One region of the Paenibacillus sp. FSL W7-1332 genome, then DNA from elsewhere that is predicted to be linked to it. Evidence: riboswitches for the same ligand, from Rfam matches in the RefSeq annotation. Region 1 holds a riboswitch; each other region holds the start of a gene.
The links. Region 1 has a riboswitch for cyclic di-AMP ahead of MKX98_RS00495 (C40 family peptidase). Riboswitches for the same ligand answer to the same signal wherever they lie in the genome.
Positions count from the first base shown of each region.

Region 2: linked by a shared signal. The riboswitch ahead of MKX98_RS02395 (hypothetical protein) and the one ahead of MKX98_RS00495 (C40 family peptidase) in region 1 are both predicted to bind cyclic di-AMP.
Region 3: linked by a shared signal. The riboswitch ahead of MKX98_RS18530 (universal stress protein) and the one ahead of MKX98_RS00495 (C40 family peptidase) in region 1 are both predicted to bind cyclic di-AMP.
Region 4: linked by a shared signal. The riboswitch ahead of MKX98_RS28635 (TrkH family potassium uptake protein) and the one ahead of MKX98_RS00495 (C40 family peptidase) in region 1 are both predicted to bind cyclic di-AMP.

Region 1 is NZ_CP150209.1:99,505-107,149, reverse strand. Features, by position in the region: gene MKX98_RS00505 (M1 family metallopeptidase) at 1-1,873, shown strand, start outside; gene MKX98_RS00500 (hypothetical protein) at 1,885-2,712, shown strand; cyclic di-AMP (ydaO/yuaA leader) riboswitch at 3,061-3,200, shown strand; gene MKX98_RS00495 (C40 family peptidase) at 3,204-3,677, shown strand; gene MKX98_RS00490 (C40 family peptidase) at 4,113-4,586, shown strand; gene MKX98_RS00485 (GNAT family N-acetyltransferase) at 4,726-5,229, shown strand; gene MKX98_RS00480 (cytochrome c) at 5,388-5,744, shown strand; gene MKX98_RS00475 (4a-hydroxytetrahydrobiopterin dehydratase) at 5,848-6,162, opposite strand; gene MKX98_RS00470 (hypothetical protein) at 6,271-6,564, opposite strand; gene motA (flagellar motor stator protein MotA) at 6,756-7,556, shown strand; gene motB (flagellar motor protein MotB) at 7,540-7,645, shown strand, end outside.
Region 2 is NZ_CP150209.1:557,976-565,620, reverse strand. Features, by position in the region: gene kdpB (potassium-transporting ATPase subunit KdpB) at 1-513, opposite strand, end outside; gene kdpA (potassium-transporting ATPase subunit KdpA) at 535-2,214, opposite strand; gene MKX98_RS02395 (hypothetical protein) at 2,474-2,884, opposite strand; cyclic di-AMP (ydaO/yuaA leader) riboswitch at 3,019-3,187, opposite strand; gene MKX98_RS02390 (hypothetical protein) at 3,871-4,335, shown strand; gene MKX98_RS02385 (proline dehydrogenase family protein) at 4,396-5,316, opposite strand; gene pruA (L-glutamate gamma-semialdehyde dehydrogenase) at 5,518-7,065, shown strand; gene MKX98_RS02375 (serine hydrolase) at 7,138-7,645, opposite strand, start outside.
Region 3 is NZ_CP150209.1:4,152,196-4,159,840, reverse strand. Features, by position in the region: gene MKX98_RS18540 (glycosyltransferase) at 1-285, shown strand, start outside; gene MKX98_RS18535 (TrkH family potassium uptake protein) at 366-1,661, opposite strand; gene MKX98_RS18530 (universal stress protein) at 1,809-2,510, opposite strand; cyclic di-AMP (ydaO/yuaA leader) riboswitch at 2,588-2,735, opposite strand; gene MKX98_RS18525 (TrkH family potassium uptake protein) at 2,911-4,275, shown strand; gene MKX98_RS18520 (cation:proton antiporter) at 4,397-5,641, opposite strand; gene MKX98_RS18515 (TetR/AcrR family transcriptional regulator) at 5,805-6,437, shown strand; gene MKX98_RS18510 (ABC transporter ATP-binding protein) at 6,434-7,288, shown strand; gene MKX98_RS18505 (ABC transporter permease) at 7,285-7,645, shown strand, end outside.
Region 4 is NZ_CP150209.1:6,310,114-6,317,758, forward strand. Features, by position in the region: gene MKX98_RS28635 (TrkH family potassium uptake protein) at 1-1,330, opposite strand, end outside; cyclic di-AMP (ydaO/yuaA leader) riboswitch at 1,395-1,539, opposite strand; gene MKX98_RS28640 (type II CAAX endopeptidase family protein) at 1,831-3,522, shown strand; gene uvrC (excinuclease ABC subunit UvrC) at 3,494-5,497, opposite strand; gene trxA (thioredoxin) at 5,633-5,950, opposite strand; gene MKX98_RS28655 (hypothetical protein) at 6,204-6,359, shown strand; gene dnaI (primosomal protein DnaI) at 6,480-7,433, opposite strand; gene MKX98_RS28665 (helicase DnaB) at 7,466-7,645, opposite strand, start outside.

The DNA.
Region 1 (7,645 bases):
GGGCAAGCCCTCCGCCTCTGCCGTGGAGAAGGCCCCGCTCTCACCGCCTAAGGTGCAGCCTAATATTCCTGCTCCGGCCTTGAGCGACCGGCTGGTGGAATATCATATGGATGTTCGGTACGAGCCTGAGGAGAACAAGCTTAAGGGCAAACAGACACTCACTTGGACTCATCCAGGCAAAAAAAGCGTAAACGAGCTGTACTTTCATCTGTATCCCAATGCTTTTGCTTCCAATGACACGACTTTTATGAAGGAATCGGGCGGCAGGCTTCGTTCCGATCCCATGCCAGATGACGGATACGGCTCCATGACCATTACCAGCGTGAAAACAACCGAAGGACTGGCCCTGACCCATCGCCTTCAATTTGTTCAACCTGACGACGGCAACATCAAGGATCACAGCCTTGCCAAGCTAAGGTTGCCTAAACCCATCAAGAGCGGGGAGAGTGTTACCATTCATTTGGAGTTCGAGGTCGAGCTTCCCAAAATATTTGCCCGCATGGGAACCACCGAGAATTTTATCATGGCTGGCCAATGGTTTCCGAAAATTTCGGTCTATGAACCGGCCGGTCTTCGCGGAAGAGCAGAGGAAGGCTGGAATCTTCATCAATACCACGGCAACTCCGAATTCTATTCCAACTTCGGCATTTACAGCGTTCGCATTCGAGTGCCCGAAAATTACATTGTCGCCGCGACCGGATTCCCTACCAAGCCTGCCCAAAAATCAAACGGGGAAAAAATTTATCAGTTTTACGCGGATGACGTACATGATTTTGCCTGGTCGGCATCGCCAAACTTTGTCACGGCAGAAGAAGCATTCTCCGCACCAGGCGTACCTGGCGTCCGCATCAAGCTGTATCTCGATCCAGCCCATAAAGACTTAAAAGAGCGTTACTTTGATGCCGCCAAGTCGGCACTCGCTTCGTTTGGAAAATGGTACGGAACCTATCCGTACTCCACGTTGTCCATCGTCGTTCCGCCTGAATCGGGCAACGGTGCAGGCGGCATGGAATACCCGACGCTGGTCACAGCCTTCGGTGCCAAGAACGATTCGCCGGGATATGAACTGGAGCGGACCGTTATTCATGAGATCGCCCATCAATATTTTTACGGAATGATTGCAAGTAACGAATTTGAGGAAGCGTGGCTGGACGAGGCCTTTGCAACCTATGCAGAAGAACGAGTGATGGAAAAAGAATACGGTATTACCTCCAATACGGCGGCTCAGGGAGCATCCATTACTTCCCCTGCACCGCTGAAGATGGAATCCTGGAAATACAGCTCTCACGAAAACTACGCACTGAATGTATATACGAGGGGCAAGCTGGTGCTGCAAGGCATCGAACGGCAGGTCGGTCCACAGATGATGGGCAAGATTATGCATACCTATGCCCAGAAATACCGGTTCAAGCATCCAACCACATCTGACTTTCAGAAAGTCGTCGAGCAAGTAAGCAAAACGTCCTGGCAGTCGTATTTTGACCAATATGTATATGGAAGCCAGATGGCGGATGTCGCCATCGACGTGATCAAAACCAAAAATAAAGGCACGGCTGAAAATCCTCGGTATGAGTCCACGGTCCAGATTACGAGCAAGGACGGGGATATCACCGATGTGCCGATCGTGTTCGCCTTTGAGGACGGCAAAACGGTGGAACGAACCTGGAGCGGCAAAGACGGCAAAGTGGCTTACACCCTGGAATACAGCTCTCCGCTCGCCTGGGCCATGGTTGATCCGAAGTACTCCATCGTCCTGGAGAATAAACACATTAATAACTATATGAAGGCAGGAATGGATCCGACGGTGGTTACACGCTGGAATCTCAGTATTACCAAGCTTGTGGAGACGCTGTTCGGCAGCCTGTCATGGTGAGGGGGGAGCACATGAAAAGTTACGCAGGCCAAGGGTGGATCAGTGTTAAAGACCAGCTATACGTCACGATTCTGCTCTTCTTATACCGTTTGCTGTGGGGATATTGCCTGTACCGACTCGTAAAATCGGCAGTCGTCCCCCTTCTGATGCGATATCCGGATTCCGCCCCTAACGAGCTCAGCCGTCTTTTATTCTTCTACGAGGGCGAGATGAGCCTGTCCTTGAGCAGCACAGTACACACTTACGGATGGCTTTTGGCCGGTTTGCTCCTGATCCGGATGATCCTCACCCCGCTCATTCGGGCCGGCATCTTCTACAACCTTCACCAGGAAGCCAAGGGCGAGCGCGGTTTATTCTTCTTCACTGGCATGCGGAAACTGTGGAAACCCGTAACGCTATTCTATCTGGTTGAGCTTATTCTCACCTTCGCACCCGGTTACTGGATTCTGCCCAAGATCCTCCCGATTCTGCTGAATGGAATTCAGGAGCCTGTACTGCTGCTTCATGCACTGCCCTATGCAGCTGGCTGGTTCTTGTACGCCTATCTGATCCGCCTGTTATTGCTCTATATGCAATTTGGCCGTACCGGCGATTCCAGCATGATCAGCTCTATCCATGCGCTCTTCCGCCGCTTGGGCACAGCAATGCTGTTATCCATCACCATCGGCGGATCCGCCTGTATCATTCTGCTGCTCCTGAGCTCGGCCTCGCTCTTCTGGGCCGGGTTGATCGGCTTAATTATTCAGCAGGCCTCTTATTTCCTGAATGGACTTTTCCAAATTTGGGCAATGTCCGCTCAATATCATTTGTGGAGAGATTCCTCCTCACAGCATCCTTAATGGTTACAATTCGTCACCCTAAAATAATGAAACACGCTCGTGAATAAGCTGTAATCAGAAGCGACACGTTTCTATCCCGCGCTAGATTTTACAGAGAATAAGAGTTCATTTATCCTCTATATTACAAATTTCTGAACGCCAAATTACAAAAAAACCTGTTCCCTCAAGATGGGGACAGGTTTTTTTGTTTAAAAATAATGTTTCCTCGTTTGCCAAATTGTTAATACTCTGCTAAAATAACGAATATGTTAGTAACAACTTTGTCATCTTTATTGTAACTTTTATGTAGGAACGTTGTAATTCGCTAACTATGTTGGAACGTCAAACGTCAATGAATGGGTTCATCAACATTTCAAGGAGCCGAATTCCCATAACGATATGGGAAGCGGGGGATCCGTTTTGGGTGAATTGATCTCGCAAGAGAGGGATCATAGGGGACCTTCAACCGAACCCTTAAGCTAACCTCGCAGGCAATGGAAGGAGCTTTTGTTTTGAATAAGAAGTTAACGGCTGTTTCTCTAGGCCTCGCACTCGCACTCACATTAGGGACCGGAAGCGCTTTCGCCGATTCCAAATTAAATACTGCAATCAAACCAGCCATTGGTGTTTCTTACAAAACAGGTGGAACTACAACGAATGGATTTGACTGCTCCGGATTCACCAGCTATGTTTACAAGAAGCTTGGTCTTAGCCTGCCCCGCACGTCTGCAGCTCAATACAAAGTAGGTACGGCCGTATCCAAGAGCAACCTGAAAGCTGGCGATCTCGTGTTCTTCAACACATCCGGTAGAGGTGTATCTCATGTGGGTATTTATGTCGGGAGCGGCAAATTCGCTCATTCTTCATCTTCGCGCGGTGTCATTATCAGTCCGCTGAGCCAGAGCTATTACGCTAACCGATATGTAGGCGCTAAAAGAATTATGAGTCAGAATACGTACAAATCTGTAGCTGTGAACTACAATTAATGTTGGAACTTAATTGATTTACTCTTACAAGAAAGCCCTGGGTTTATGAGATTGTGCCGATCTCATCCAGCGGCTTTTTTCTTTTGTTGATTGTGTGTATACCTTTATAACGTTCAGGACAGCAAAAAAGTTCCCGCTTTTCGAAAAAAAATAAAATTTATTATACAATTTCACTTCACTTCGCCATGTCTTCACATCATCTATCCTTTATATACCCTTCTCTCCCTTCATTAAACACCCATTTTGGAAAAATATTGATTTTCCTTGGTGCTTCGACAGCTAATGCTATTGAAAAATAGCGAAATTCACCAAGAAATAATTGCCAATCTCGCTTGCTGTCTGATAGAATGGACGCAGTAACAACTTTGTCATTAATGTAAGTGCTTTAATATATAGATGGCTATGCCTCGCGGCATCGAAAAGGAGCTTTCCATGCTGAAGAAAACATTATCGACAGCAGCCCTAAATATCACGCTGTTGTTCACTTTGGGCGTTGGCAGCGTCTTTGCTGATCATGCGCTGGATCAGGAAATCGATAAGGTTCTGGGTACAAGATACAGCTACGGTGGTACAACCACGAGCGGTTTTGACTGTTCCGGCTTCACCATGTATGTTTATGCTAAACTCGGTCTGAAGCTCCCGCATCAATCCGGCTCTCAATTCGACATGGGGACAAGCGTGTCCCGTAAGGAGCTGCGCGCTGGCGATTTGGTGTTCTTCAACACATCGGGGCAGGGCATCTCCCACGTCGGCATTTATGTCGGCGATGGCAAATTCGCCCATGCTTCCTCTAACCGCGGCGTGGTTATCAACCGCCTGGCAGAGGATTACTACGATCAGCGGTACGTGGGTGCAAAGCGTATCATGAGCGATGATAAGTATGAAGAGTCGGTCGGTGAATCATCCTAAGATATAGAGGCTAATCTTCCCTATACATAATGCTTGCCCGTTAAAGGAGCCCTTACCTCTCTTTGGCGGGCTTTTTTGATGCAACCTGGATGCTCGTAATATGGTTATTATTTATGCAGACGATAGGAGGACTTCGCAAATGGATGCCACACCGATTACATTTCACACCGTAGTCATGCGTGAAGAGCACGCCGAAGAGATATGCGCCTGGGCCTACCCTCCCCCCTATAATATCTATGGCTTTCTTCCCTGGGAGCAGATGAAAGGGCTTGAGGTGGAGTTTGGCGATCCGGACATTCGCCAAAGACAGTACATCTCGGTTCTGGATGAGCGGGAGGCCCTCTGGGGATTTGCCCAGCTGTTTCCGATGCATGAGGTGACACGAATTGGACTTGGCATGCGGCCTGATTGGTGCGGGCGTGGAATGGGTAAACGATTTATGCAGACGATTGTCCGGGAAGCCAGACGGAGGCGGCCTGCCGACGAAATTGACCTTGAGGTAATGACCTGGAATGAGCGAGCAATCCGCGCTTATCAAAGGGCAGGCTTTCACATCACCGATACGTATGAGCGGCTTACGCCAACGGGCAATGCCCTTTTCCACTGTATGGTGTATGAGCCCCCGACAAATGAGGAATATTAATCTTTGTCTATATGAAAAAGCACAATTTTGTGTACTTTTTATGAAGCTACGCCGTATAGTTGCTTTTTTTGTCACAACTGGCTATGCTGTCTATGGATGTTGGTTTATAATGGAGACAAGTGCAAAAGTGCAGTATACATAGAAGGGACGATATGACGATGCAAAAATGGATCATGAGCGGATTGTTCTTCGTCGCATGTGCGTTGGCTATCGCGCTGATGTTTACGCTCCCAGGTAAGGAACAGGTAGCTCAGGAAGAGAAGCCGACCATGCCGGAAGTGACTCTCGATGCAGCCGCAGCGGAAGCCACACTGAAAGCAAGCTGCATTAGCTGTCACGGCGACCAACTTCAAGGCGGCGCTGGGCCGGCTTTGAATCAAGTAGGCGGACACATGGATGCGGACGCGATCTTCAACGTTGTAACCAAAGGTCGTAAGGGAATGCCTTCCTTTAAAGACCAACTTAAACCTGAAGAAATCGCAAACATCGCGCTGTACCTTGCTGAGAAAAAATAAATCAGCTTATACGCAAAACACGCTTGCACCTGGAGTTGTTCCCGGTGCAAGCGTGTTTTTTTACATATTGGGGACTTCTAAAGGGACTAATGGTCTCCCCGTTCTATTGTCCCGACTTGCCATCCTTCGAACGACTCTTCTCATAGGCTTCGTTAAACTGCTGCGCTTCCTTAATATCCACAGCCGTAATGCCACCGTCGTCCCAAGAAGTGAGACGAAGTGTAACGACTTTATAATCTATGGTGATGTAGGGGTGATGTCCGAAAGCTTCCGAAATAGCTGCCACTTCATCAACAAAAGCGATTCCCTTCATGAAGGAGGAGAAGGTATACTTTCGTACAATCCATCTCCCTTGTTCAAATTCCCAACCCTCAAGCTTTTCCAGATGAGCCTCTACTTCTTGCTGCGTATAAAGCATCTTTTATCTTCCTCCCCGAAAAAAACCTATCTTAAAGCCGACTAACCGTAATATGGGCTATCTGTCATCTATTCTATTCTGCCCTGTATCTGTTGATAACTGGAGTGATTACACAAGGGCCACAAAAGCCAACTCTTCCTCACCAATCAAAATATGTATTCGATGGTTCGTCTGATCATGCATGACCACGCCGCTGCCAACATTAATCACCGGCTCTGTGCCCAGCGCATAGAACAAATCCTCTGCCAGCGCCTCATGGACCTCATTTCGCTCGGCTTCGCCCAAATTGCCCCAATCCTCAGCTTCCATTTCAAAGAAGACATAGCTGTCGGAAATTCGCCCGACCGCCTCGGTCAGTTCTGCCAGAATTTCGCCATAATCCCTTCCGTGCTTAACGCCCATCTTAATCACTCCTTTCCTTGCCGTACTTAGCTTCGTTTCCCTTCCTTCCATTATACCGGAAATTACAACTAAAAAAAAAAGCCCGACCTGACGATAAATAGGATAACGCCCCACATAAGGGGCCCGGTTCTCCATGAGAGCCGTTCTGACGAATGGATTCGTTATTTTATTTCTCACGGATGAGGTGTGGTATGGAAATTTCAACAATTATAGGCTTAATAATCGGTATCGTCGCGGTACTGGTGGGCATGATCCTGAAAGGTGCCTCCCTTCTCGCTTTGTATAATCCGGCAGCCTATCTAATCATTCTTGGCGGTACGGCAGCAACTTTATTCATCGGATTTCCGCTAGTCGAGCTAAAAAAGATTCCGAAGCTGGTCAAGATGACCTTCGTGAAACAGAATCTGATGGACAAAACGGATATGATCAAGCTGTTTATGGAATGGGCTTCGATCACACGCCGTGAAGGACTTCTGGCTCTGGAAACCAAAGTCGATGAAATCGATGACAGCTTCCTGCGTAATGGGATGCGCATGATCATCGACGGCAACGATCAGGAATTCGTACGTGACGTTTTAATGGAAGATATTAATGCCACCGAGGAGCGCCATCGTTCCGGTTCATTGATCTTCTCGCAGGCCGGTATGTATGCACCTTCCCTCGGGGTACTCGGAGCCGTTATCGGTTTGATCGCTGCACTGTCCCACATGGAAGATATGGGCGAACTCGCTCATGCTATCGGGGCTGCATTTATTGCTACCCTGCTCGGTATCTTCACCGGTTATGTTATCTGTCACCCGATTGCGAATAAACTCAAGCGTCTGTCCAAACGCGAGGTTGAAATCCGCCTGATGATGGTAGAAGGCCTGCTGTCTATTCAATCCGGTGTATCCACCATTGCAATCAATCAAAAGCTCTCCGTGTTCCTGACACCGTCCGAACGGGCTGAGCTCAGCGAGAGGGAGGCTGGTGCTAGTGAGCAAAAAGACTAGGCACGAGCCGCATGAGGAGCATGCCGACGAATCCTGGCTTCTTCCTTACGCAGACCTACTGACCTTGCTTCTGGCCCTGTTCCTGGTGC
Region 2 (7,645 bases), 460 kb from region 1:
GCTGAAATCGCCGCCGGCTTCTTTAATGACGGGGGCGGACTCGCCGGTAATCGCCGATTCGTCAACGGACGCAAGGCCCGCAATGACTTCCCCGTCCCCGGGAATCATCTCGCCCTGCGTGACGATCACGATATCTCCTTTGCGAAGATCCGTGGACGGCACGGATTGTACCCCTCCGTTCTCCATCACTTTACGTGCCGTCATTTCCTGCTTCGACTGCTTAAGGGAATCGGCCTGCGCCTTTCCCCGTCCTTCGGCAAGCGCCTCTGCGAAGTTTGCAAACAGCAGCGTCAACAGCAGAATGACAAATACCGCCACATTAAATCCGATACTGCCCTCTGTTCCGAAATAGGATGGAAATAACGTCATCAACAGAACAACCAGCGTCCCGGCCTCCACAACAAACATGACCGGATTTCTCATCATCAGGACGGGATTCAGCTTCGTGAGGCTGTCCTTCAGCGCCTGACGGACCATCTCTTGGGACATCGCTTTTTTTCTCGTATTATTCATGGAAATAGGCCACCTTTTCTATTAACGGATCGTCAGATGCTCAGCAATCGGACCGAGCACAAGTACTGGCAAGAAGGTCAATGCACCGATAATCAGAACCGTCGCGATCAGAATGCCGGCAAACAGCTTATTATCTGTCCGGAACGTTCCGAGCGTCTCGGGAACCCATTGCTTCCGCATCAACGAGCCGCCCACTGCCAGCAAGGCGATCATCGAAATGTAACGTCCGAATAGCATGACCAGTCCGGTTGTCACGTTCCAGAACGGCGTGTTATCCGACAGTCCCTCAAATCCGGAACCGTTATTGGCTGCGGAAGACGTGTATTCGTACAATACCTGCGAGATGCCATGAAAGCCCGCATGGGCAATGCCCGCCTGCCCCGCATCCGTCATCAGCGCAAGTGCGGTCGGAGCCAGAATGATCAATGGATGCACCAGGATAACAACCGCAATTAGCTTCATCTCCCGCGCCTCTATTTTTCTCCCTAGAAATTCGGGTGTTCGGCCAACCATAAGACCAGCCAGGAATACTGCCAATATCGCATACATGAGCATGTTCATCAGCCCGACGCCTTTTCCGCCAAAAACGGAGTTCAGCATCATCAGGGATAGCGGCGTAATCCCGCCAAGCGGCGTGAGCGTATCATGCATGTTGTTGACCGACCCGGTCGTGGCCGCAGTCGTCACCGTGGTGAACAGGGAGGACTGGGCGATCCCGAACCGGACCTCCTTGCCCTCCATGCTGCCTTGGGAGGTATCCATGCCCAGCCGGTTCAGCGCCGGATTGCCGTTCGTTTCAGCCGCATAGTTCAAGGACAGGAATCCGATAAACAAGGTCATCATTACCGAGAAAATAATCCAGCCCTGCTTACGGCTCTTCGCGAACAAACCAAATGTGTAAGGAAGCGCCGCCCCGAGGCTCCACATGCACAGGATCTCGATCACATTGGTCAGCGGGGACGGGTTCTCGAACGGATGCGCCGAGTTGGCCCCCATAAACCCGCCCCCATTGGTGCCCAGATGCTTGATCGATTCCAGCGCAGCCACCGGTCCCACCGCTATTTGCTGCTCGCTTCCTTGAAGCGTCGTGACGCTGAGCGTAGGCTGCAAAGTCTGCGGCACCTGCAGCGCAACCAGTACCATCGCAATGATAAATGCGGCCGGGATAAACACCCGGGTGTGGGCTTTGACGAAATCTTCAAAAAAGTTGCCGACGGTTGTACCCTTGCTGGTCACCGCCCGGATAAACGCAATCGCCACGCATAGCCCGGTCGCCGCGGACGCGAACATCATCATCGTAATGACGGCCATCTGGGCCATATAGGATAATCCCGACTCCCCGCTGTAATGCTGGAGATTCGTATTCGTCATAAAGCTGATGATCGTATTGAACGACAAGGTCGATTCCATATTGTCGATACCGTTCGGGTTGAAGGGCAATACTCTCTGTATCCGCAGAATCAAATACCCCGCCGCGACGAGCACGATATTCGTTATCACAAAGCTGACGGCATACCCTTTCCATGTCATTCCCTTGCGTTCTTTGAACCCAATCAGTGCGAAGATCGGTTTCTCCAACCAGGAGAACCATTTATCCGTTCCATTCCCCTCATTGCGAAACACCTGATATAGATAAGTTCCGAGCGGCTTTACCAGCAGCACCAGAACGAGTATAACGATGGCAATTTGTAAAATGCCCATGACGAATGCCTTCCTCCTTCAGCTGTTTCCCTAGAATTTTTCAGGATGAATCAGCGCGTAAATCAAATATAGAAAAATAAAGAGCGTGCATATTAAAATGATCATCACAACTAATCCACCTCCGGTTCCGAAACCACGCGTCCGCACCAGAACATAAACAGCATGAGCAGTCCGTAGGTTCCTCCCAAGATAAGCACCATATATAAATCCTGCATGAATACAACCTCCTAAAACCTCATGGTCACATCAGCCAAGACGCTTAGCTGACAATGGATGAAATCAGGAAGGATACCTGATGATGGTTCGTATGAAGCACCACATCGGCACCCAGTCCCTTGTATATCAATCGTGGATTGCTGGAATGGGTAATCACATAAATCGACTCCGTCGTCCATGTCCGGCAGATCCGTAAATAGCGGCAGCACAGGTTCAAGCTGCTCTCGAACAAATACACCTTGCTGACGGGAAACTCGGGAATGATCCAGGTTTGTTCATCCCTTGTATCGATAACAATCATGTTGGTGCAGCCTAGTTCCCGCAGCCTCTCCTGCTCAACCCGGTTGTTGGCTATGGCCGCAAACGAAATGTCCATATAGATCAACTGGCGGATAAATTCTTCCCCGGCCTTGTTAGGCGCGGATACCAGGATAAACTCCTGCGGTTTCTCCATCTTTATTTCTCCTCCTAAAAAGTTCAGAAAGAGAAGACAACAACAAAGAAGCCTGGGGAAAGAGAAGAACTCTTCCCGCAGGCTTCTTCATCAGAACACGGTGAAATACACCGTGGCCCAAGTCCACGACAATCGTTGCCTCTCTCGATACGCTTACGAGGTTAGCTGACGGATTCGGGCGTGAGAGTCGCCCTACCCATAGACCGTTATCTTGTCCATGGGATTCACCCCTGAGAGATCAAGTTTATCTCCCGACTGGTTCCCCCGTTCCTTTTCCATTCAAGGACTCAGCGAAAATTAAAAACGAGTAGCATGTTATTCTATTAGCGATTGACTAACATTCAGGCCCGGCAAAACAGCACAGCATCAGGTTCGAGCGGTGAGAGTCGCATCATCCTGCATTTCCAGCGAAGGCCCATGGTGCCCTCGCCCGAGATTCGATCCATAAAGAACCCGGCAGCTCCCACACAGCCTTTAGGTCTTCATGGAACGGCTGCCCGTATGCCTGCTGCCGATGTCCGTCAATTCATAGTTCGTATCATACGTCCGGCCTTACAGGAAGTAAATGTGAGCAGAAACACGTGGGGCGTTATGTCGAACAGGATCTGTCCGGTTTCGCTCCATTATCTCTTGAATCCTGCTCTATACTATGTATTTCTCTTGTTTTCTTGTATTTATCGCAATCTATCGAGATACCGAGATTTTGCCATGATAATAGATGACACAACCGAATGTACGCGTTTTCTTTTACGGTTTTCATCGATTTTCGGAATGTATCCGTCCAATATGGCCATTTACTTTTAGATTCCTCCGGCGTATGATTCATCCATCATTCGAAACACTCGTTTACGCTGAGCTCCCGAGCCTTAAGCGAAGCGGCCACTGTAGCAGGGCCACTAACGATAAATAGGCCTGGAGAGCGGGGTTACTCTGCTCATCAGGCCTTTTTGCCGTGCATATAACATTCCTATAAAGGAGCGCAGATCATGACGAAACTCATCGAGGCCGCACTGGCTCCCGTCATCGAAACCGCATCGCCTGCATTAAATGCAGAGCTCATCCGCTGCATGGAGATATTTCGTTTCGACCGGGGCTCGGCTGAACGCTTTATCCCCTGGAGCGACCGAGATTGGAACTGCGGGTTGTTCAAAATCAGCTGCAAAGACGCGGCCGGGTATGCCGAATATGCCCTGCCAAGCACAAGAGAATTCGCGGATCTGATCCGCTGGGCATCCGTCTTTACGAGGCTGAGAGGTATGCCCGTGACCGAGGCCATTCGCTATGCCCAGAAGCAGCAGCAGTGGGGATCCGCACGAATGCAGCTCGCCGTATCGGCCCTCGCCGATCTGGAGGCCAATCTGCAACAGCACATCACCCGTATGCGGTTAGGCAGCCTGCCGCTGGAGCGTTCCTTCCTGATGGACTGCTCGGAGGCATATTATTCCTTCTAGGACAGCTGCTAGAAAGAGCTACCGTTCTCTCTCCATTGCAATTGGTTGTTTTCCCCCCGCTCACTTGAACATATTCTTGAGCACCATCATCAGGTTGGCCGGCTTCTCTGCCAGCCGCCGGGTGAAATACGGGTACCACATCGTTCCGTAGGGCATATAACACCGGATACGGTAGCCGTCCTGTGCCAGGGCAGCCTGATCGTTCATCCTCAGTCCGTACAGCATCTGAAATTCATAGTCCTGTTTGTCTATGCGGCTCTGCTCGGCAAACACCTTCACCCAGTCGATGATGTTGTCGTCGTGCGAAGCAATCGCGACGTAGGCTCCCTGATCAAAATGCATTTTGATCAACTTCTTATAGTTGTCAATGACCTCCCGCTTCTGCTGAAAGGCGATGGTTCCCGGCTCTTTGTACGCCCCCTTGACCAACCGCAGATTTACGCCGGCATGCATCAAATTCTTGACGTCCTCCTCCGTACGGAACAAGTAGGCTTGCATTACGGTCCCCACGTTGGTCAGCCCCTCCTTATGGAGCCGCAGCGTCATATCAATCGTCGCCTGGGTGTACGGCGAATCCTCCATATCCAGACGAACGAAATTGCGGTGCTCTTTCGCCTTTTTCACCACCATTTTGATGTTCTCGTACGCCTTCTCCAGATCCAGCGCCATGCCCATCTGCGTCGGTTTCAGCGATACGTTCGACTGCACTCCACGCCTCGCGATCCCTTCCACCAGCTTCAAATATTCCTCCCGATACCCGGCTGCTTCGTCCAGCGTCCGGATGCCCTCCCCCAGATGGTCCAGCGTGACAAGAATGCCCTTCGCGTTCAGCCTCTCGATTTCATCCAGCGCCTCATCCAAGGTATCGCCGGCAATGAATCGGCCCGCCAATTTCCGGCCGTACTTGATCGACAACCATTTCACGAGTTTATTGCTGGACACCGTCAGGATCACTTTGCGGTAAAGCTCGGTTCCGTCCATGCGCGCGCCCCCTCTGCAAGGTAAACCAAAAATGCACTCTATCTAACTCATATGCAAAAATCATGACGGCATGCAGGAAGACATACATATCTTACATAGAGGTTTTCACCAGGAGTTCCTAACCATGCCACCATGACGCATTCGCAGCTGGACCATTGGCCAGAAGCTTCGATTCATATCATGTTAAGGAGGGGCCTCCCCATGCGAGCATCTTTTCGGAACGAACCATTTATGGACTTCAACAACGAATGGAACAACAAGTTATACGACGCGGCGTTATCCGGGGTCGAAGCCGAGCTTGGCCAATCGTACCCGCTGGTCATCGGCGGTGCCAAAATCCATACGGAGCGCACCGCAAATTCGGTCAATCCGGCGCGCAAACGCCAAGTCATCGGCGTCGTGTCCCAGGCGGATACCGAGCTTGCCGAACAAGCCATTCAGACGGCAGCGCGTACCTTTGAGACGTGGAAGCACACCGAGCCGAGCGAACGGGCACGCTATCTGTTCAAAGCCGCGGCGATCATGCGGCGGCGCAAGCTCGAGTTCTCCGCGCTCATGACTCTCGAAGCCGGCAAGACGCGTGCCGAAGCCGACGCCGATACGGCCGAGGCGATCGATTTCATGGAATTCTATGCACGCGAAATGCAGCGCCTGAGCGCGCCCCAGCCGCTGACGGTCCACGAGGAGGAAGAGAATCATCTCTATTACATCCCGCTTGGCGTCGGCATCGTCATTCCGCCGTGGAACTTCCCGCTCGCGATTATGGCCGGCATGACAACGGCTGCCATCGTCTCCGGCAACACCGTTGTGCTGAAGCCAGCCAGCACCACCCCGGTCATAGCCGCTAAATTCGTAGAGCTACTGGAAGAGGTCAGCCTGCCTCCGGGCGTCGTTAATTTCCTGCCTGGCCCGGGTCAGGAAGTGGGCGACTATTTGGTGGATCACCCATTGACCAGATTTATCAGCTTTACGGGGTCACGCGAGGTCGGACTGCGGATTCAGGAACGCGCGGCCAAGACGCAGCCGGGGCAACGATGGATTAAGCGCGTCATCGCCGAAATGGGCGGGAAAGACGCAATCATCGTGGACAACGAAGCCGATTTGGAGCTCGCGGCGGACGCGATTGCCGCTTCCGCATTCGGCTTCTCCGGTCAGAAATGCTCTGCCTGCTCCAGAGCCATCGTGCACGAGGACGTCTATGATATCGTGCTGCAGAAGGTGATCGACCGCTCCAAGAAGCTGGTGATCGGAAGCCCCTCCAATGCCGAGGCTCAGGTAGGACCCGTCATCGACGATAAGGCGTACCGTAAAATTCTCGACTATATCGAAATCGGGAAAAGCGAAGGTAGGCTGGTGCTTGGCGGTTTTCCCGGCGATCCGGAGGGGTATTTCATACAGCCGACGATCTTCGCGGACGTTGCCAGCACCGCCCGTATTTCCCAGGAGGAAATCTTTGGTCCGGTCGTGGCCTTCACGAAGGCAGCCTCCTTCGACGAAGCGATCCGATTCGCCAACAATACCGATTATGGGCTGACCGGCGCGGTGATCTCGAACAACCGCGCGCACCTGGAGCAAGCCCGGCGCGACTTCCATGTCGGCAACCTGTATTTGAACCGGAAATGCACCGGCGCCTTGGTGGGCATCCACCCGTTCGGCGGCTTCAATATGTCCGGGACCGACTCCAAAGCCGGCGGGCGTGACTACCTGCTCCTGTTTACACAGGCGAAGGCGGTGTCGGAGCGATTCTGATTACGACATGTAAAGAAACCTCTCCATGACAATGGAGAGGTTTCTTTATGTACAGCGATTCTTTTACCGGCTTTACGCCTTAACCTTGCCCTTAATCTCCCGGACCACCTTGCCCTCGAACGATTGATTCATCCAGTACGCAAGATGAATGCCTTCCTCACCAAAGGTGCATTCCGTGGTTAAGTAGAATGGCGTCTCTGTCAGTCGGATGGTCAGCTTCAACGTCCGCTCATCCTTCCAGGTCATGGAGGCAGCATATTCATTATCCCCCATCATCATCAGCTTCGTGGTTCCCGTCTTCCACGCGTTGCGACCACAGACAACCGAATTGACGCCGTGTTCCCCCTCAAGCTCCATTACCGCGCCGTCTTCTTCAAACCGGACGGAGAACGAACGCAGCTTCGCCTCATTCTCTTCGAGATCATAGACGATCCCGGTGACGTCCTTCTCGACCGGGGATGCCGCCTCTTCGCTTGGCGGATCCAGCTTCAGCGCTTGCAGCATTCCAGTAAGAGAAGCCTCCGCTCCGGTGTCGGTCGGCAGCGCATCAGGCCTCATCGAAGGTTGCAGATGCTCCCAT
Region 3 (7,645 bases), 3.5 Mb from region 1:
GGGACGACAGCGGCCGTTTTGAGAGCAGGTAAGCCGATGACCATATCCCCGTTCAATGCGGATCAACCCTTCTGGGCCAAGCGTATGTATGAGCTAGGTGTATCGACAAAGCCGATTCCTGAAAAATCAATGTCAGTAGCCAGTTTGGCTGAGCGAATAGCGGAGCTAACCAGTCATTCAACATTGACAGCCAATGTAATGGCACTGTCAGATAAAATTTCAGAGGAGAGAGGTGTTGATCGAACTGTAGATTTTATTGAGAGACGGCTACACCATCACTTTTGAGAGAATTCCTTTAACAAGGGATATGTGTCCAAAAGTTAAGGTGTTAATGGACAAGAAAATTCTTGATTGGGAACCCTGAGTTACCCAATCAAGATATGATCTTCCGCATAACCAATTTTGGATGTGCGTTTTTTCTGAGCCAATGCGTAAGCCAGTGTTAAGGGACCCAGACGACCGGCAAACATCGTTATCGTTACAATGACTTTCCCTACGGGGGACAATTCACTTGTCAATCCCATCGACAAACCGGTGGTGCTAAATGCTGATGTCGCTTCAAACAACACTTCCAAGAAGTGTTCTTCGAGCATACCTTCGGAGATGGTCAGCAACAGGGAAACGCCCAGCACGACCACCAAAGAACTCATGACAACCGCCAGGGCGCGCATGACGGTTTCTCCTGCTATTTTGCGTTTGAAGGCATGGATTTGACCGCCCCCGCGAAAGGTTTGAATCGTAGCTAGGATGAGTACAACAAGCGTATTGATCTTAATACCGCCGCCTGTTCCTCCGGAAGCAGCACCGATGAACATCAGAATAATAATGAAAAACTGAGAAGCCGCCAGCATGCTACCGATATCTATCGTGTTAAACCCCGAGCTTCGAGGCGTTATGCCTTGGAAAAAAGCAGCCAGCACTTGTTCGCTTTCGCTCAATTGGCCAAAGGTTGACGGATTCCAGCTCTCTAAAAAGTATATAAATAGAAAACCGAGCAGGGACAGCGTTCCTGTTCCGACTAGGACAACCTTGGAGTGAAGCGAAAGCTTCTTCCATGAACGTTTTTGGAATACATCCACAATGACGATATAGCCGAGGCCTCCAATGATAAATAGCAGGACAATCGTAATATTGACGATCGGATCGCCGACAAAGGGAGAAAGGCTGTCAGACCACAGGGCAAATCCGGCATTGTTGAATGCCGAAACGGAATGGAAAAGTGCGTAGTAGGCTGCCTGTCCCCACCCGACGTCCTGTTGCCAACGGAGCGTAAGGACAATCGTAGCCAAGGCTTCAAACGCGAATGCAATGAGTACCATATACATGGATAATTTAACCAAACCTTGTGCCGAGGTCGAATGCGTGGTTTGCTGAATAATCATTCGTTGCTTCAAGCCAATCCTTTTCCCCAGAACAATGGCAACCATAACGCCAAAGGTCATAAAGCCGAGCCCGCCAATTTGAATCAAGATCATGATAATGACTTGTCCAAAAGTTGAAAAAACACTACCGGTATCCAAGACAACGAGCCCGTTTACGCATATTGCTGAGGTGGCTGTAAATAAAGCATCCAGCAGACCAATTGACCTCCCGGTGGAGGAAGAGTAGGGCAGCGCGAGCAATGTGGTCCCGATTATTATTAAAGTGAAAAAGACAAGCATGACGAGTTGAGGGGGACTCATATTTTTTTTAAGCTTGTTGATAAACAACTCCATTGTGTCAGGAGCGGAATGTTGTGTATTTCGATCTTTTGAATTCATAAATGTTCTTCTCACAAGTTCCACCCCCATTCTTTATTGATCGCCGGGTTAATCAAAGAATTTTCTGTTTTGGAAAAAAGACGACTCTACCACTTTTCCGTGACTTATTTTCAAATATTGGATCTCGTGGTCTGTTTTTATTTTCAGCAAGCCGGTGTCAAAATCGGTATTTAACTCTTTGAAAAATAGACCTTCGGCTATTGGATCGCCCCCGGATTCCTTACCGCCAAGCAGATAATGAGAACCCTCCCTGAACACAGTGACTCGAATTCCCCGTTCATGGGTGTCAGTCATTTGATCATCCATCCTTTGAACCGCTACAATGTGCAAATCCGTTTCGCCGATCTGGTTTAGGAGTTCGTTGACAAACGAACCACGCGTAATTTCTTGCCACCGCGTTTGACCGGATTGTCCGATGATTAGCTGGGTAATTTGATGATTCTTGGCGGTTTCCGCTATGATTTCCGAAGCTTTGCGATCTTCATTCGTTTTGACAATGAAGGTTGCCCCATACTCGTCGCATTTCATTTGCCACTCAGCCATATACCTTTCTTGTGCCTGATCTAACTCATCTTCACGCAAGGGTATAACGCTCAACACAAACAGGGGACACTGAAGAAGTCTGGCTAATTCGCCACCTCGACGGATGAGACGTTCTCCGTTTGGACCGTAATACACGCATACCAGTATCTTTTCATTGTTAAGCAGAATAATCATTCCTTTCTTTTCTAAACACAACAGCTTTAACAAAAAAGGCCTGGAGGCAGAGAAAAATCTGCTTCTAGGCCTTGGCTGTACGGATCATGGACAAGTCAAAGTAGTAAGAGTGTTCTTTCCCAAGACGCTGACGAGGTTAGCTGTCGGATTCGGGATTGAGAGTTCCCGTTCCTTCTTATCCAGAAAGAATTCACCCCTAAAGCTTAGTCGCTTTGTTGGTTCCCCCGTTCCTCATAGAGGATTAAGCATTCATGCGTATGAAATTTATCGTAATAAATATTATGCTAAAACATGCTGAAAGTAAACAGTTAGCGATCAGTCAACAACATCATATCATTGGATTGCAGCAAAAATTATGCTTTGCTATGGTATATACTACGCAAAGAAGTCTACGGGGTTTCATGGTCTGTCGTATCTGAAAGGGGAAAATAGGATGGCTAAAGGCAAATCGGAGCCGCTAAAATCATTAAAACAGTTTAACCTATCATCTTCACGTCTGATCCTTCTTGGTTTCGCCGCACCGATTGTAATCGGCGCGATCTTGTTAGCCTTGCCCATATCATCGTCATCAGGTGAAGGTGTAGGTTGGTTAAACGCTTTGTTCACCTCAACATCTGCAGTGTGCGTAACCGGATTGGCCGTAGTGGATACAGGAACCGACTTTTCCCTTTTTGGTCAAATCATGATCATGTGCCTGATTCAAGTCGGCGGTCTTGGTTTCATGACCTTCGGAGTTTTGATCGCCGTTGTGCTTGGAAAGAAAATTGGACTGAAAAATCGACTGCTCCTCCAAGAATCCACTAACGCATTATCAACGCAAGGCGTAGTGAGGCTATCGCTAGGTATTTTTCTGATTGCGCTCATTATCGAGTTCGTCGGAGCAGCCTTGTTAATTGTTCGTTGGGAGGAGGAACTGGGCTTGGGGCAAGCTATTTATTATGGGGTGTTCCACTCCATCTCATCATTTAATAACGCTGGCTTCAGTCTTTGGTCAGACAGTTTGAGCCGGTATGTGGGAGACCCGCTGGTCAACATCGTCATCACCCTGCTTTTTATCATTGGTGGGCTTGGATTTACTGTTGTTCTGGACTTATGGAAGCATAGAAGGTGGAATAAGCTGTCCCTTCATTCAAGAATCGTTTTGTCGACTTCAGCATGTCTATGTTTAGCCGGGTTTATCGTAATTTTCATTATTGAGTTGTTCAACTCCCGTACGTTCGGCTCTTTGAGCTGGGGAGAGCGAGTATGGGCGGCTTATTTTCAAGGCGTGGTGACTCGTACGGCCGGGTTTAATACCATCGACATAGCCGCGATGATGACGACTTCTCAGTTTTTCATGATTTTCCTCATGTTTATCGGTGCTTCCTCCGGATCCACGGGAGGCGGGATCAAAACCAATACATTTGCCGTGCTGTTATTCACATTGATTAGTATTATTAAGGGGAAGCAGGACGTGCAGTTGTTAAATCGACGCATCCCCCAATCGATTATCCTCCGATCCATAGCCGTCATGGTGATCTCAGTGAGCGTTGTGATTGTTGCTACATTCTTGTTAACCATAAGCGAGCATAGCTTGCAAAAGGACTTTATGGAAGTTCTGTTCGAAGTGACCTCAGCCTTCGGCACCGTTGGCCTATCGATGGGATTGACGCCTGAGCTGTCTCCTTTTGGTAAAGGAGTCATCATTTTGACCATGTACATCGGCAGACTCGGCCCCTTAACGCTGGCCTTCGCGCTGTCGCAAAGAGTAGTCAAACAAAAGTACCGGTTGCCTGAAGAGAAAGTGCTTATTGGTTAAGAGTGGTCGATCTGCAAATCGGGATACGAAAAAATAAGGTTCAGCTGGAGTCGTTTAATTCGATCTCCGGGGCTGAACCTTATACTCGTTTTATGTTCTGTTTTGCTTATACGGAGGGTTCTTACATATCTGCCCCGTCTTTTTCCTTCACGGGGCTGGCTAATCCAAACTTCTTAACCAAAGGTTTGATGGTTAACCCCTGAACGAGAAGTGAGAAAAGGACAACGCTAAAGGTGAGAACGAGTATATCATCGCGTTCGTCGAAGGTTGGGGGCAAGCTTAAGGCGAGAGCGATTGACAAGCTGCCCTTTAACCCTCCCCAATTCAAAACCACCTTCCATGAAGATGGGAAGGATTTCAGGAAGTACAAGCTTACGTAGACGGCCAATGTTCTTCCGAGTAGAACGATAAGAATGGCTGCTCCGATTAACGCCCACTTGTCCGCGAAGTTAATATGCTTGATTTCTAGACCGATCATTAAAAAAATCAATGAATTTGCGATTAACGTGATGACGTCCCAGAACGAATTAATATTCATCTTGGTTGTATCCGACATCCCGATGCGCGCTCCGTAACTGCCAAAAATCAAGCCGCCCACGACAACGGCAATGACGCCAGATACATGGAAATGTTCGGCAATAAAGAAACTTCCGAAGAACAGGAGCATGGAGAAAGCTATCTCCAGCGGATAATCATCATAGAAGCGAATGAGCTGTGAGAACAGATATCCTAACACGCCTCCAACAGCGATACCGCCAATACTAAACTTCAAAAAGAGCAATACACCGCTGCCTATTCCCGCCCAACCCATTTCCATGTACGTGAGCAAATAAACAGAGGAGATCTGAAATAACACAACGGCAATTCCGTCATTAAACAGCGACTCCCCTTCGATGATGGTTACAATTTTCTTCGGTACGCCTAATGATTTGAAGATGGAGATGACACTGATCGGGTCCGTGGCACTCATCAATGCTGCAAAGGTAAATGCAACAATCAAAGGCAATCCCATAAACCCATACATGGCTAGAGCTATAAGAAGGAAAGAGAGCAAGGTGCCGCCAAACGCGAGGGCAATCACCGGCTTTCCTTGTTTACGAAGATGCGAGAACGGAAGCTTTAATGTTGCATCTCCAAGAAGGATAGGAAGGAACAGGGAGATAATGATTGCCTGAAACACATTCGATTGGGTTATAAACGATTCGGCTTCATCCAACACAGGCACATGGATCAAACCAAGCAGCAGGCCTACAATAACAAGTGCAATAGAGTAGGGCTGATTCATTTTTTTGGCTATCGAGATAACACCCATCGATATCGCAAGCAAAATCAGCAACTGCACGAAAACCTCATTAAAATGATGCATACGGCACCCCTCATCAAAGGATTAAATCTCCATTTATTGTAACCTAAAGACTCCCTAACACCAAATATATTGACATATGGGGATTTAGGGAGTACTTTTATGAATATAAAATAAAATTATTCACAGGATCACAAACGGCCTGATTAAGGATGTGATATGCAACATGCCCAAAAAATTCTCGGATGAAGAACGTGAATGGATACGCCAAAAACTGCTGACGGAGGCACGCCATCATTTCGAAACGGCGGGCCTTCGCAAAACGAGTGTTGAAGATCTGACGAAGGCCGCCGGCATTGCCCAAGGCTCGTTCTACATGTTTTTCGGATCGAAAGAGGAATTATATTATGAACTGATTCTGGAGGAGGAGCAGCGAATTCGCAATGCCGTTCTTGATTTATTCCCTCCTGAAGAGGTCTGCAGTAAGGAAAGCATTAAACGGTTTCTCTTATATTCACTGAGGATGATGGACGAGAGCCCAATGCTTCGCCAGATGATGGATCGCGGGGAGATGGAGTTGTTGTTCAGGAAATTGCCGAAAGACTTGCTGGAGCGTAACTTTACGGAGGATCAAGACGCGCTCTTGCCTGTGATTACGGCTTGGCAGAAGGCTGGCATTTTACCTGGTACGGCACCCGAATCCATCGTGGGCATGATCAGATCCTTGGCACTGCTTACGCTGCACCAAAAAGAGATTGGAGAGGAGCAATTTACATCTACGATCGAATTGCTAGTCGAGTTATTATCTGCCGGCATGCTTGCGGTGTCTAATGCGCCGAAGGGAGATGGAGCGTTGTGATCGAAGTAAGAGGGCTTCATTACACGTATCCGAATCGAAAAGAGCCCACCCTGCATGGGCTTGATTTTGTCATCCCGCCTGGCGAAATCTTTGGCTTTCTCGGCCCGTCCGGCGCTGGTAAAAGCACGACGCAAAAACTGCTGATCGGTGTTCTGAAAGGTTATCAAGGAAGCATAAAAGTCATGGGCAAAGAAATCAGGGATACCGGTCCCGATTATTATGAGCGAATTGGAGTAGCTTTTGAATTCCCGAATTTCTACAGTAAATTTTCGGTTCTTGACAATTTAAAGCTCTTTCGTTCCCTTTACAAGGGGGAGACGGAGGATCCCATGAAATTGCTGGAACAAGTCGATCTAACAGATGCCGCAAATATGAAGGTTTCCCAGCTATCCAAGGGCATGAAGATGAGGTTGAATTTCTGTCGGGCGTTACAGCATGATCCAGAAATCCTATTTCTGGATGAACCTACTTCCGGATTAGACCCGGTCAATGCCCACCGAATGAAGGAATTGATACTTGCTAAAAAGGCTGCCGGCAAGACGGTTCTAATAACAACGCATAATATGCAAGCGGCAGAAGAACTTTGCGATCGGGTAGCCTTTATCGTCGACGGTGAAATCAAATTAATCGATTCACCCAGAGAGTTGAAACTTCGTAAGGGAAGAAAGGAGGTCCGAGTCGAATACAGTAGGGATGGCGAATTAAAGGGAGCGGTATTTTCTCTGGATGGCATCGGTGAGAATAACCAATTTCTTAAGCTGATACAGGATTATCCCCTCGATACCATTCATTCGCAAGAGGCGTCGCTCGAACAAATTTTTATTGAGGTAACCGGGAGGCAGCTTGTATGAAGGGCCTAAGTTTATTTGTATTCGATCTGCGTTTCCAGTGGCGCCACGGATTCTATTGGGTTTATATGTTTGTCTGTACCTGTTATTGGATTCTGTTCCGATTCGTACCCGAGGCCTACCAGGAGACAACAGCGATTGTGTTGACATTCAGCGATCCCGCAGCCCTGGGGCTTATCATGGCAGGCGGTATTGTCCTGCTGGAGAGGGACCAGGGCGTCCACGATCCGTTGTTTGTAGCGCCGGTACACATTCGGGAATATTTGCTGGCGAAGGCTGCGTCCCTGTCGGTGTTATCCCTTGCGGCAGGCTGGGTGATTCATATGGCGACCGGCAGTCTCCCGGAATATCCGCTTGCTT
Region 4 (7,645 bases), 1.3 Mb from region 1:
TCATTTTGCCTTCCGGATGACGATATAATTCTTTACCCTTTTTCGGCCCCAGTGCATAAGCAAGCGTCAACGGCCCCAATCGTCCTGCAAACATCGTAATGCTGATCAAAACCTTGCCGAACACCGTCAGATCGGGCGTTAGGCCCATGGAGAGACCCACCGTACCGAAGGCGGATGTCGTTTCGAATAAAATCTCCAGGAAATCCCCTTCCTCTGTCGTCGACAGAATCATCGATACGGTTAGAACGAGCAGCAGTGCCAGTAATGCAATGGTCAGTGCCTTCAGCACCCGCTCCTGGGCCAGGCGATAACGGAACATGACGATGTCTTCACGCCCGCGCATCATGGCGATGACCGCCCCCACCATAATGGTAAAGGTTGTTGTTTTGATACCACCCCCGGTTGACCCTGGGGATGCTCCGATAAACATCAGAATAACGATAAAAAATTGCGTGGCCTGTCTAAGCCCCGTAATATCTATAGTATTCGCGCCAGCTGTACGCGGCGTTACGGATTGGAATAATGCGCCGAAGAATTTTCCGCCCCAATTCAGGGAGCCGAGCGTCCTCGGATTGGTGAATTCAAAAATAAGAATGACGATAAATCCAACCAGCAGCAAGGTAGCCGTCATGGTGAGCACTACTTTGGAGTGCAAGGAAAGTCTCCGCTGTTTCCGGAAATCAATCAGATCGGATAATACGATAAAACCGATGCCGCCCGAGACGATCAAAAACATCACGACAACGTTGACTACAGGATCATAGACATACCCGGTCAAACTCCGAAAATCGCCAAACAAATCGAAACCGGCGTTGTTAAACATCGTGACCGCATGAAAAACGCCATAATAAATCGCTCGGCCGATCGGCATATCAAACGCCCAGCGGATCGATAGAATCAAGGCACCGCAGGCCTCGATGATCAGGGAGTACAGGAGTACTCTGCGAATCAGCCTTACGATTCCTTCCATCGAGGACTGATTCATCGCTTCCTGCAGAATGAGGCGATCCTTGAGCGATATGCGCCTTTTGAGAGCCAAGGCAAACAAAGTGGCCATCGTCATGAAACCGAGCCCGCCGATCTGAATCAGCAGCATGATCACGATCTGTCCGAAGGAGCTGAATGTCGTTCCTGTATCCACCACAACCAGCCCCGTTACGCAAGTTGCCGATGTCGAAGTGAACAAGGCATCGATAAATTCCAGCGGTTCACCTGTACTTGTGGATATCGGCAGCATTAACAGCGCCGTCCCGATGAAAATAATAGCCGCGAAACCAAGCACGAGAATCTGCGGCGGAGACAACCTGAGCCAGTTCAATTTAGAGTTCAATCGGTCACCTTCTTAAAAAAATCAAGAAAAAAAGACACTGGAAAACGCAGTGCCCTTTACGGTCTGGTTCCTGTGCTGCAGCCTACGAGGTTAGCTGACGGATTCGGGCATTTTCACAGGTCGCCCTATTCATTATTCTAGGAATAATGAAATTCACCCCAATTACATGGTTCCCCCATTTTCAGTACGAAATTCGGCTGGAATATTCGGTTCCTTGAAGCATGATGTGATTATAACGCAATCCGGTACGTAACCCAATGCCGTTTTTCACCCAAAAAATCTTTAAAAGAGCGCGAATTGGGCATATTCAAGAATACAAGCATGGGGTTCTCTAACGTTTTCGAAACCTTTCATTCATTTTCATCGATTTGTTTCATTATTCCGGATATTGGGATAAGCTGCTTATGACTTTCATAACTATGTTATATTGACTCTATGCGTTCTTAATCAGGCATATCGAATACCCGTGGGAGTATCAACTTTCTTAGAGGAGGAATTTCATGAATCGTGCAAGAGAGCCCTTGAAGCTGAAGCCCAATCTGAAACAGCTCATCGCGCCTGCCGCAGTCGGCCTGATTCTGTTCCTATTATTTCAGGTGTTTCCGTCGACGAATTCGGATTCTACCGAGATGGCATCTCCGAATATCATATCCAAGGAGCAGGCTCGGCAAGCGGCTTCAAGCTTTGCTCAAGAGTTTTTGCAGTTTACGGCTGCAAAAACGGATGACACGCTGGTTACATATCAATCCAAATCGGAACTTTACGGATATCTGGCGAAGGAAAAGAGACTTTCGGAATACAACAAAACCTATGAAGCCAAATATCCCTATGACGTATACCGCGTTCGCTTCAGCAAGCCGGGTGGTGGCGATGCCCTCAATGTGGACGTGCACATGCAAAATTCAGGCATCGTCGGCTTCTCGTACGATTACGCCCGCTCCAGCTATGACCGGATTGAGCTGAACAAGGGCGATGTACAAAGACAGATGCTGCTTGTGGTCGAGGACGGCATGTCATTAGCCGAGAAGCAAGCTCTTGCGGAGCCTTGGCTCCAGCGAGCGGGTTATGACCTGTCGCACCTGGAGCTGGTCACGCGGGAAGGGGAACCCCAGCTCCGGTATGTGGACCCGGATTCCAAGATCAGCGACTCCAGATTGGAGCACCGTTTCACCTTCGAGCAGGGGAAATTACGCTCCTATGAGCCATCTTTTTCGGTTCCGGCCGCCCATTCCGCCTATGTCAACAAGCAGACCCAAGATGCCACGCTGCTGACGCTTGCAGGGTATGGCCTGTTCACCCTCATCCTTGGCATTCTTGCGATTGTGTACAGCGTGAAGACCAGAGCCTACACGTCGTTTAAGCGCGGCCTCTTCCTATCGGCGCTGCTGTTTGTCATTCAGATGCTGAATACGTACAATCTGATTCCCGTTTTCAAATCCGAGGGGATGTCGCAAACCGGCATACTCGGGATGATGATCTTCTATGCGGTCTATTCGCTCATCTTCTCCGCACTGCTCTATTTCTCCCTTGTCGGGGGCAGCGGGCTATGGCTCAAAGAAGACGGGCTTAATCCATGGCCGCGCGCCAAACAACCCGGATACGGTCATTATGTGCTGGACAGCATGAAGCTGGGGTATATGTGGGCTTTCATCCTGCTTGGGGTCCAATCCATTATCTTTGTCGTTCTGGGCCTGACCTTGAATACATGGTCCACCACGGATGCCACACAATCGCCTTACAACATGCTCTATCCTTGGCTCTTCCCGCTGATGGCATGGCTGGCCGGGATATCCGAGGAGGCCGTCTATCGACTGTTCGGGATCAAAATGCTGAAAAAGATCGTCCGCAATACGTTCGTAGCCAGTTTGATCACTTCGATCATTTGGGCGCTCGGGCATACACTCTATCCGATATACCCTGTAATTTCCCGGCCCATTGAACTGGTGATCATCGGCTTGCTGTTCAGCTACATCTTTTTGAAATACGGGTATTTGGCGGCTATGTTCTCCCACGTCATCTTTAATAGCATCTTGATGGGCATTAGCCTGATCCTGCTCAAGGATACCAGCAACTTGCTGATGGGTGCGTTCTACATGGTGCTTCCGGCGATGGTCGCCTATGCGATTTACCGTTTCAATCCAACAAAAAAAGAGAAGCCGTATGTCACGACTCCTCCTCACGAAGTGCCTTAAGAATTTCCGTTGCTAATTTCTCACCGATTGAAAGGGGCTTGAAGTCTTCGACTGAAGCCTCTTTTATTTTTTTGACTGAGCCAAAATGCTTTAACAGCAGCTTGCGGCGCTTCTCTCCAATGCCCGGGATGGAATCCAGCTTGGAGGATACCATCGATTTGCCGCGCTGTTCGCGGTGGAAAGAAATCGCAAACCGGTGAACCTCATCCTGAATGCGCTGCAGCAAATAGAACTCCTGGCTGTCCCGGGGAAGCGTAACCGGCTCCGGCGGGTCTCCGACCATGAGCTGCGCTGTTTTATGCTTGGCATCCTTCACAAGCCCGCAAACCGGGATAAACAGCCCCAGCTCATTCTCAAGTACATCGATGGCGGCGGAAATCTGTCCCTTCCCTCCATCCACCACAATCAGATCGGGAAGCGGCAAGTTCTCCTTCAAGACGCGCTCGTACCGCCGCCGGATGACTTCACGCATCGTATCATAATCGTCCGGTCCCAGCACGGTACGGATCTTGTACTTCCGGTATTCCTTCTTGTCCGGTTTCCCGTTGGTGAATACAACCATGGCCGATACCGGATTGGTCCCCTGAATGTTCGAGTTATCAAATGCCTCAATCCGGTTCAGCGACTGGAGGCCGATCACTTCCCCCAGATTCGCCGCGGCAACCGAGGTGCGTTCTTCATCGCGTTCAATCAAGCGGAATTTCTCGTCCAAGGACACCTTCGCATTATCCGATGCCATGCCCACCATCTGCTTCTTCAAGCCGCGCTGCGGCACATGCACCTTCACGCCGAGCCATTCCTGCAGGGCGGCAGCCCCTCCGGCTGCATCCACGATGCCCGCAGCTTCCGCCTGCTTCTCCTGTGCCTGGGCAAGGGCAGCCTGCTGCGCATCCAATGTCCCTGCGGAAAGCGAATTCGCCGAATCCGCGGCTTCCTCTGCGCTTTGCACACCTGTATCCGCAGCCGTTCCCGTAACCGACTCCGAACCAGCCTCGTCTATCAACAGAGGCTCAGGCAGCAGAATTTCCTGCGGCAATGCAGGATTATCGCTGTAATACTGGGCAATAAAAGACATAAAGTCGCTGTGCGCATCGCCGTAGAACGGAAAAACGGACTTGTTGCGCTGCACCATTTTCCCTTGGCGCATGTACAGGATCTGCACGCACATCCAGCCTTTATCCACAGCATAACCGAATACGTCGCGGTCCCGCGTATCCGTCGTCGTAATCTTCTGCTTCTCCATCAGCGTATCAATATGGATGATCTGATCCCGCAGCTCTTTGGCACGCTCGAAATACAAATCCTCCGCGGCCTCCTGCATCTTGCGCTGCAGCTCCTTCTTGATCTCCTCATGCCCACCGCTCAGAAATGAAGTAATCTCCCCGGTGATCTGTTCATATGCAGACTTCGGAATCTCCTTCACACATGGAGCCAAGCATTGCCCCATATGATAGTACAAGCACACTTCTTTCGGCATGACGCCGCATTTGCGCAAAGGATACATCCGGTCCAGCAGCTTCTTGGTCTGCTGTGCCGCGTAAGCATTCGGGTAGGGACCAAAATATTTGGCTTTATCTTTAAGCACCCTTCTGGTTACTTCCAGACGGGGATGCTCTTCATTCGTTATTTTAAGATATGGATAGGTTTTATCATCCTTCAGCAGCACGTTGAATCTCGGCTGATGGGTTTTGATCAGGTTGCACTCCAGAATCAATGCTTCCATGTTGCTGCCGGTTACAATGTATTCGAAATCGCGGATTTCCGAAACCAGCATCTGGGTCTTCCCGTTATGGCTTCCGGTAAAATAAGAGCGTACCCGGTTCTTCAGCACTTTGGCCTTGCCCACATAAATAATCGTGCCTTCATGATTCTTCATCAAGTAACAGCCGGGCTGGTCCGGCAGCAATGCCAGCTTGTGGCGAATATTCTCCAGCGCCTTCTCCTGCTCCTGAAGCTGTTTGGAAAAATCGTCCATGCTGTCCCTCCTCTCCAAGGAGATTATATAGTATTAACCATAAATATAAAACACTATGAATAACCACACAAAGCGCCTCCGGGTTTCACCGAAGGCGCTGTATGAAAGCAGATGGCGGTCTAGGACCAATCCTGCTTATTGATGTTTTGCAATGATGCCTTTCAAGGCTTCTTTGGAGTTCAGACCTACCACTTTATCGACAGGTTGGCCGTCTTTAAAGAAAATCATGGTCGGAATGCTCATCACGCCGAAACGTGCTGCGGATTCCGGATTCTCATCCACGTTCACCTTAGCAATTTTTACATCATCGCCGAGTTCTGAAGACAATTCGTCCAGAATCGGAGCAAGCATTTTACAAGGGCCGCACCATGGCGCCCAGAAATCAACTACAACCGTTCCTTGACCTTCAACTTCATTCACGAAGGTTTGGTCGGTAACATTGACGATAGCCATTGTATTCTCCTCCTCACAGGATAAGATCAGGTATAGTGCGAATCATAATTGTCGAATGGGTCGACGAATTTAGTATACCACAATCGGCCTTAAAAAGTGAAATATACTCACCTAAAGAAAGAGGATTTCACGGGTTTTTTATGCAATCTTTACAAATGATTTGCGCATTGGGTATACTACTAGTAACAAGTCGGGTGACTGTCAAGTTTTTCGAGTTGGCACGGCATGTTCACCTTTTGAGGAGGCAAGCACCATGGATGTAAACGTACGCGTTAACGATCCACGGGAGCACATCAATGAAGAACCACGCAATGACTTTGGCGATTTGATGATGGGCTTCGTGGGGATGTTTGGTTTCATGACCATCATCTTTTTCGGATTCGTCATTATCAAGTTCTTGGTCGGCTAATACTTGATGACTCCTTGTGCGTAAATAAAAAGTCTGATCCCTGCCGCGTTCCATACGCTAACGGGATCAGACTTTTTACAATTCATGGGAGGTTTGTCCATAGGAAGCTTGCTTGCAATACTAGAATTTACCTCTCTGGTTCTCCCCGAATAAATGAACGACATCCACAAAAGGCGCAATCCGGTTCATCAAGCGCTGACCTTTGTGAAGCTCCTCGCCATCCTTGCTCGTGAAGCTCAGATGCTGTTCAAGCCCGTCGAGCGGATAGTTCGACGTATAGAAGGTCGGCAGCCGGTTCATCCGGAAATTCAGGATGGAGCCGAGGACATGATCCCGAACCCACGGATTCAAATTCTCCGCTCCGATATCGTCAAAGATCAGCAGATCGCAATGCTTCATCGTCTCCACCATGTCCTTCAGCTTCTGTCCGTCCTGCATCATGGTCTTCAGATCTTCCACGAAATCAGGCATATACACGATAACGCCCGAATGGCCTGCTTTCGCGAGCTCATGCATTAGGTAGCCCATCAGGTAGGTCTTGCCCGTACCAAACGAACCGGTGAGATACAAGCCGCGCGGAGACAACCCATTCTCCTTCGTATCCCGGATGTACTTAAACACCTGGTGCACCGCAGGTGCCCGCAGGCGGTCCTTCGCCATAATCTCCATATTGTCATAACCTTCGTTCAAGGCATGTTCATCGACATAAAAGCTGCGGATCCGTTTTTTGATCTGATCCTCATTGGTCTTCGCAATCTGCAGGGAACACGGCGCCTTCCGCTCATAGATCTCCACGGTTCCGTTCATCCGCTGGATATCCAGCTTACTGAAATGTCCCTGGAAATCATTCGGACACCGGTCGAGACCCGGACATGCCTTGCAGTGGGCCTGATCTCCCGCATATTGGTACAGTTTGCTTAAATTCAAACGAATGACCCGGTCATCGATCTCCGGGTATTCGCTCCGCAATGCTTGAATCAGAGGATTCCTGAGCAAATCTTCCATAATCTGCTCGGTTCTGCGCCGGAGCGCAGGACTTTTCATGCTTTCCAGCAGTTCACCAAGGGACTCCATCTCTAGTTCCCTCCTCTCTTAAGCAGGATTCTTTATCCGCCCTTCTTGCTGCCAGCCTGCATTTCTGCCGCAAATCGCATCATTTCTTCGAATTCCTCATCCGATACGGCTTCCGCCTGATCGGATTCCAGAGCCACTGGAATTTCCGGCTTCACCTTTCCGCCTTTAGCGTATGTACGCGTACGTTGTGTGGTCGCCTTCTGCTTGCCTTT